Regions from separate parts of the Allobosea sp. 01N443 genome, predicted to be linked through region 2. Evidence: riboswitches for the same ligand, from Rfam matches in the RefSeq annotation. Region 2 holds a riboswitch; each other region holds the start of a gene.
What was found. Region 2 has a riboswitch for cobalamin ahead of AC1DRP_RS15530 (ribonucleoside-diphosphate reductase subunit alpha). Riboswitches for the same ligand answer to the same signal wherever they lie in the genome.

Region 1 (2,254 bases), on a different contig from region 2:
TCGTCGTAGCGGATGTTCGAGACCATGAAGAGCCGGTCGCCGAAATTCGACTGGAGTTCGGCAAAGGCGCCCGTATTGCCGTTGGATGCCGTGAGCGCGCGGGTTTCCAGCCGTTCGCGCTCGTATTGCAGACCCATCACCAGGGTCTGCCCCTTCATCAACTCAAGGTCGCCGCGCCAGTCGACCTTGGTGCGCTCGCCGAGATTCTCCGTCGGCAGGCCGAGGATACCAATCGCATTCGGCGTGCGGCCGGTGCGGTCCTGATTGCTGTAGGACAGGCCGAAGCGATTGACGAAGCGCCCACCAAGCGGATCCCAGACGACCTCTCCGCGGGTGAAGGCCTGCTTGTAGTCCTGGCTGCTGCGGAAGCTGCTGGGCGTGCTCGGAAAGCCGGAATCGCCGGTGAAGAGCAGGTAGCCGTCAGTGTAGCGGCCGACCCAGTTCAGCGACAGCGTATCGGACAGCGCGACGCCGAACCGGGCCGAATAGGTCCAATTGTCGTAGGAATTCGGGTTGACGCGGCGCCCCGACGGCACGAGCCCGGGAGGCGTCACCGGGGTCGAATCCGATTTGAAATGGGCGATGCTGAGGGCGTAGTTGAAGCGGTCATCGCCGCCGCTGAGGCCGACCGACTGGTTGAAGGTGCCGTATGAGCCGGCCTCGGCTCGGGCCGTGAGCTTCGGCGGACCCTCGCCACGCTTGGTGGTGATCGAGATGACGCCGCCCAGCGCGTTGGCGCCGTAGAGGCCGCTTTGCGGTCCGCGCAGCACTTCGATGCGCTCGATGTCGTCGGTCAGCATCGAGCCGAAATCGAAGGAGCGGTTCGGGGTCGACGGGTCGTTGGCCTCGATGCCGTCGATCAATACCTTGACGTGGTTGGAGTTGGTGCCGCGGATGAAGACCGAGGTCAGCCCGCCCGGCCCGCCGGTCTGCACGATATTGAGGCCGGGAACGGCGGCGAGCGCCTGCGGCAGGGTCCGGCGCTGCTCGCGCTCGATATCGCCCGCGGTGATGACGGTCACGGAATTGGCGATCTCGCGCGCTGGCGTGGGTCGCGTCGTCGCGCTGACGACGATTTCGTCGAGGGCAATCGATTCGGTGGCTGACTGGGCGGAGGCCTGGCTGGGGGGGAGGGAGCCGGCGGAGACAAGGAGCGGCAGGGTGATGAGCAGCCGGCTGCGCCGGGCAACCTTGGGAGGACGGATCACGATGGAACCTCGGGCGTTGACGTCTGTGGCACGTCACCGCGAACGCGAGGCCCCGTCCGCTGCCCTTAGCCAGCGTGCAGTTCAACAAGCGATCGAAACACCCCGTCCGAACGTGTTCGCGTGTGACCACGGCTGACGGCAGGTCTCCTGGCTCGCGGGTCGGTGCCTTGTCGCCGCCTTCCCAGGTCCGAGGGCCCCAGTGGCGTGTGGCGAAAGGCTCGCCGCTTACAGTTGCGGGGGCAGCCACGGCATTGAATGGCGAACCATCCGCACCGCATTCCCTTTTGATCCCCTAAGGGAACCGTCGCTGGCGAGGTAAGGCCGGAACGGCCGCTGCGTCAATGATCGTTGGTGCGGGTGTCCCCAGGCGAACGCAGGTCGTCATCCCTCAAAATGCGCCAGCTCGGTCCCTCGAGATCGCTGAACTGGCCGGTGCGCATGCACCAGAAGAAGGCCGCCAACCCCAGCAGTCCGAGACCGAGCGCCAGGGGGAACAGGATCACCAGGATATTCATGACGCCACTCCCGTATTCTGCCGCGACAGGCCGCGTCCCGCGCGCAGCGCGTTGAGCGTGACCACCAGTGACGATCCCGACATCGCGACGGCTGCGACGAGCGGCGTCGCGAAGCCCGCGACGGCAATCGGCACCGCGACGGCATTGTACAGCACCGCAAACCAGAGGTTTTCCAGCATGAGGTTGCGCGCCCTGCGGGCGATGCGCAGGCTGTCGGCGACCGGCATCAAGCTGTCGCCGATGAAGACAATGTCGGCCGAGGCCTGCGCCAGGTCGGTCGCGCTGATCGGCGAGATCGAAACATGGGCCTTGGCAAGGGCCGGAGCGTCGTTGAGCCCGTCGCCGATCATCAGCACCTTGCGCCCCTTGGCGCTGAGCCGGTCGAGCGCCTTGAGCTTCTCGTCGGGACGCAGGCCGGCTTCGGCCTCCGTGATACCGAGGGCCGAGGCGACCGGCGCGACAGCTTCGCTTCGGTCGCCGGAGAGAATGCGGATCTCGAGGCCGAGACCGCGTAGCGCGGCGATACAGTCG
Region 2 (2,254 bases):
CCAGCCCGCCGGAATATTTGGCCAGCAGGGCGTTGTCCTTCACCGCTTTGAAGATGCCGTCGAGATCGTCCGGCACCGTGGTCAGGAAGCAGGAGGAGAGCTGCGGCCTGAGGGTTCCTGCGTTGAACAGGGTCGGCGTCGAGGCCATGAAGTCGAAGGAGGAGAGCAGGTCGTAGAAGGCGATCGCCCGGGCCTCGCGGTCGATCTCGCGGATCGCCAAACACATCGCGACACGCATGAAGAAGGCCTGCGGCAGCTCGAAGCGATTGCCTCGGACATGCAGTAAATAGCGGTCATAGAGCGTCTGGAAGCCGAGATAATCGAACTGGAGGTCGCGCTCCGGCTTGAGCGCAGCCGCAAGGCGGGCGAGATCGAAGCGTCCAAGCTCGGGATCGAGCAGCTCGTTGGCGATGCCGGTCTTCACATAGGCGTGGAGATAGTCGCCGTAACGTACTGACATTTCTGCATGAGTCGCCTGTTCCGGACGACCGGAGACGAAGCTCAGCGCCTKGCGGCGGAGCTTGTCGAGCAGGAGGCGAGCCGAGACCTTGGAATAGTTCGGTTCGGTCTCGACCAGGGTGCGCGCAGCCAGGATCGGCGCCTGCGCCAGCTCATCCTGACTGATGCCGTCATAGAGGTTGCGCTGCGCTTCGCTCAGCACGGCTTCAGCCGAGACGCCGTCGAGCCCGGCGCAGGCTTCGCGAATGACCGTGGCGAGGCGAGCCCCATCGAGCGGCACGAGCGCGCCGTCGGCTGCCTTCATGCGCAGCACCGGCGCGGAGGCGACCACAGGCTTCGCTTCCGCCTTGGCGCGGGCCCGTTCCTGGGCTCGTTCCTCGCGGTAGAGCACATAGGCGCGGGCGACCTTGTGGTGTTCGCTGCGCATCAGCGCGAGTTCGACCTGATCCTGCACATCCTCGATATGGAAGGTACGGCCGGCATCGGCGCGCCGCGTCAGCCCGGCGACGATCTGCTGGGTCAACTCCGCGACGATGTCGTGGATTCGGCGCGAGGCAGCGGCGCTGCTGCCCTCGACCGCCAGAAAGGCCTTGGTCAGAGCGACGCTGATCTTGGAGGCGTCGAACGGGGTGACGCTGCCGTTGCGGCGGATCACCTGGTAGCCCGGTTCCGCGGTCGATCGCGCATCGCTGCCTTGCGACGCGATCGGGCTGAACGTCTCAGGGCGGATGGTATCGGTCGCGAGGGACATCGGCTTTCAAACCCCAATCTGTAGGGGGCAAAGGCCAGGCGGAGTCGCAACGGAGAATGTCGCAGCGACGAGCGCCCGCAGACATGACCAAGCGATCCACCGGGACACCCCGCCCGAGGACGATTCTGCTGTCGCGGCAGGTCTCCTGGCTCGCGGGTCATCGCTCTTGTCCCGTCTTCCCAAGGCCTGGCGGCCTCAGTGACTGATAGTCTGGACAAGTACTCGCCGCTGACAGTTGCGGGGGCAGCGCCGGTTTCGCACCGGCTTCCCTCTTAGCTCTCGATCTTGCGACTCGAGAGACCGTGACCACCATATCTAGTGGCTATCGCGACAGTTCTGTCAACAGATTGCCACGGCCTATTCGTTGGCCTGTGAAGAGCGGGGAGTGGTCGAACTATGCGGCGATCGGCCTCGAGGGCGTCATGGCGCAGATGCTCGCGCTGTCGCCCCACGTGCTATGGCTGCCGAACGGTGGGCCATCTGAGCCCCGACTTGGAGGCCGAATGCGCAAGATCCTGATCATCGGAATTGGTGCCGGCAATCCCGACTATGTCACGGTCCAGGCGATCAACGCCCTCAACCAGGCCGACGTCTTCTTCATTCCCGACAAGGGGACAGAAAAGGCCGCGCTCGGACGGCTGCGGAAGGACATCTGCGAGCGCTTCATCGAACGATCGGATTATCGCCTGGTTCCGGTGCCGATCCCGGAGCGTGCCCCCGCCGGAACGAATTACCGTGGCAGCGTCGACGAGTGGCATGCGCGTATTGCCCATGACTACGAGGGCCTGTTCACGGAAGAACTCGGGGACGGTGAATGCGGAGCCTTCCTCGTCTGGGGTGATCCGACGCTCTATGACAGCACGCTGCGGATCGTCGAGCATATTCGCGCCAGGGGCTTCGCTCTCGAATACGATGTGATCCCGGGCATCAGCAGCGTGCAGGCCCTTGCGGCGCGACACCGGGTCGCCCTCAACCGGATTGGCGAGCCCGTGCTGATCACCACGGGACGCAAACTGGCGGAAGGCTTTCCCAATAACCTCGATA
Region 3 (2,254 bases), on a different contig from region 2:
CGGCAGGTCCGCCCGCGCGCGCCGGCAGGCGACGCAGACGAAAATGGTGACATCGCCTTCGGGCATAGGCCGGTTCCTTTGCTTCCGGCGCGATCCCGGGGGATCGCGCTCAGCGTCAGGCCTTGGCCGGGGCTGCGGCACGGCGCGTCGCCCAGGGCCAGAGCACGCCGACGGCAAAGCCGGTAGCGAGCCAGAGGGCAGCCTGGAGCGCGAGCGAGAGCGCGGCGAAATGCGCTGCGATTTCGGCCGGGACCTTGCTCTCCGGGGCGGCGGGATGTGGTGCGCCGATCAGATGCGGGACGAGCATGGCAAGCACGGCAAGTGCCCGCAGCCAGCTCGCCTCCGTCCGCAGGAAGACCCAGAGGCCGCCGGCGGTGACGAGCGCGGTGGCGATCCACCAGGTCTGGCGGTGGAGCAGTTCGGCTGACGCGCTGCCGGGCAATTCCGGTGCGAGCCCGGTCGCCGGCACGAGGCCGAAGGCCAGGAAGCCGCAAGCCGCCCAGATCAGTGCGGTCCGTTCAGTGATGGCATCGCCCGCTGCGATCATGCCGCCGAGCAGCAGGGCGGCAAAGCCGATCGCGGTCGCAATGGTGACGATGGTGGTGAAGGCCGTGCGCTGCAAGCCGTCCTGTGGCTTCCACTCGGCGTGGTCGGCTGCGTCGGCGCCGCCATGGGCAAGGACGATCCTGGCATCGCCGGTGAAGCTGGCGTGCTGAAGCTCGGCTGCGCGCAACGCCGTCTCAAAGGTTTCCGCCTTGAGGATCAGCGGCGTGGTGGTGACATGCTGGAGTGCTGCGACCAGGAGCCCAGCAAGAAGCCCGGCCAGAAGACTGACCGTGAGAACACGATTGACCATGTTGCCTTTCCCTCAGTGGCAGGGAAAGGCGAGGGTGTGGCGCGTGTCGTGGGCTGCGTTGTGAACGCTGGTCGAATGGGCGAAGCCGACGGTGAAGATCAGGGCTGCGCCGAGTGCCAGGGCAGCTGCGACAGCCTTGACGCGCTCGGATGCGCTGGCCTGGGTGGTGATCGAAGCCGTATTCGTCGTCATCTCGGTCTCCTTGGCCACCCCGCCGGCAGCCCGCTGGATTGCATCACTCATCGACGGCAGGTCTCCTGGCTCGCGGGTCCGGATCTCTCGCCGCCTTCCCGGGACAATCCCAGTGGCCGATGGCGCGAAACTCGCCGCTTACAGTTGCGGGGGCAGCCGCGGTATCGCACCGCGTTCCCTTTTCACCTCCTTGCAGAGGCACCGTCGGGGATGATCATTAGCCATCTGCACGGTGCTGTGCAATGCAGCGATCGTGATTGCGAGCGCAGTGAAGCGATGTGATCTCTGATGGCCTGTCCCGGCTTGTTTCGCTTCGCTCGCCAGGTCCGTTCCTTAGGCTGATCTTCCCTGGGTTGAGATTTTGGCAGTGGCAGCGATCCTTTCCCCTCTTACCCTCGTTCTGGGCGGCGCCCGCTCCGGCAAGAGCCGCCATGCCGAGGCCCTGATCGAGATGGTGCCGGCGCCCTGGATCTATCTCGCCACGGCGCAGGCCTATGACGATGAGATGCGCGCCCGGATTGCCGAGCACCGCGCCCGCCGGTCGCAGGATTGGATGACCATCGATGCGCCGCTGGCCCTGGCGCAGGCGATCCGCGCGGTTCCCGCGGGGCAACCTGCCCTGGTGGACTGCCTGACGCTCTGGCTGACCAACGTGATACTGGCAGAGCAGGATGTGGCGGCTGCAAGCCGGGAACTGGTCGAGGCCTGCGTTTCGGCACGTGGCCCGGTGGTCCTGGTTTCCAACGAGGTCGGGCTCGGTATCGTGCCCGAGAATGCGCTCGCCCGACGGTTCCGCGACGAGGCGGGGCGGTTGCACCAGATGCTTGCGGCGCGGGCCGACCGGGTGATCTTCATGGTCGCCGGTCTGCCGATGCAGGTGAAATGAGCAGGAGGTTCCGATGACGATCGATGCTGACGAGGCCGCCCGCCACAAGGCCAAGATGGAAAAGCGCAAGGCGGTGCAGGATGCCGAGGTCGCCGCCAAGACGATCGAAAAGGGACTCCTGATCGTCAATACGGGGCCAGGCAAGGGCAAGTCGACCGCCGCCTTCGGATTGATCCTGCGGGCTCTCGGCCATGACTGGCGCGTCGGGGTGGTGCAGTTCATCAAGGGCGCCTGGGCGACAGGTGAACGCAAGGCGCTCGACGCCTTCGGCGATCGCATCGTCTGGCACACGATGGGCGAAGGCTTCACCTGGGAAACGC

Region 1: it holds a riboswitch for cobalamin, as region 2 does, so the genes downstream of both, AC1DRP_RS06545 (TonB-dependent receptor plug domain-containing protein) here and AC1DRP_RS15530 (ribonucleoside-diphosphate reductase subunit alpha) in region 2, are expected to answer to the same signal.
Region 3: it holds a riboswitch for cobalamin, as region 2 does, so the genes downstream of both, AC1DRP_RS08790 (CbtB domain-containing protein) here and AC1DRP_RS15530 (ribonucleoside-diphosphate reductase subunit alpha) in region 2, are expected to answer to the same signal.

Annotation. Positions count from the first base shown of each region.
Region 1 covers NZ_JBFTRC010000014.1:54,428-56,681, reverse strand. Annotated here, with positions in the region: gene AC1DRP_RS06545 (TonB-dependent receptor plug domain-containing protein) at 1-1,208, opposite strand, end outside; cobalamin riboswitch at 1,329-1,529, opposite strand; gene ccoS (cbb3-type cytochrome oxidase assembly protein CcoS) at 1,547-1,723, opposite strand; gene AC1DRP_RS06535 (heavy metal translocating P-type ATPase) at 1,720-2,254, opposite strand, start outside.
Region 2 covers NZ_JBFTRC010000054.1:13,411-15,664, reverse strand. Annotated here, with positions in the region: gene AC1DRP_RS15530 (ribonucleoside-diphosphate reductase subunit alpha) at 1-1,210, opposite strand, end outside; cobalamin riboswitch at 1,329-1,530, opposite strand; gene cobF (precorrin-6A synthase (deacetylating)) at 1,714-2,254, shown strand, end outside.
Region 3 covers NZ_JBFTRC010000022.1:8,114-10,367, reverse strand. Annotated here, with positions in the region: gene AC1DRP_RS08800 (DUF1636 family protein) at 1-66, opposite strand, end outside; gene AC1DRP_RS08795 (CbtA family protein) at 116-856, opposite strand; gene AC1DRP_RS08790 (CbtB domain-containing protein) at 869-1,099, opposite strand; cobalamin riboswitch at 1,087-1,269, opposite strand; gene cobU (bifunctional adenosylcobinamide kinase/adenosylcobinamide-phosphate guanylyltransferase) at 1,410-1,934, shown strand; gene cobO (cob(I)yrinic acid a,c-diamide adenosyltransferase) at 1,948-2,254, shown strand, end outside.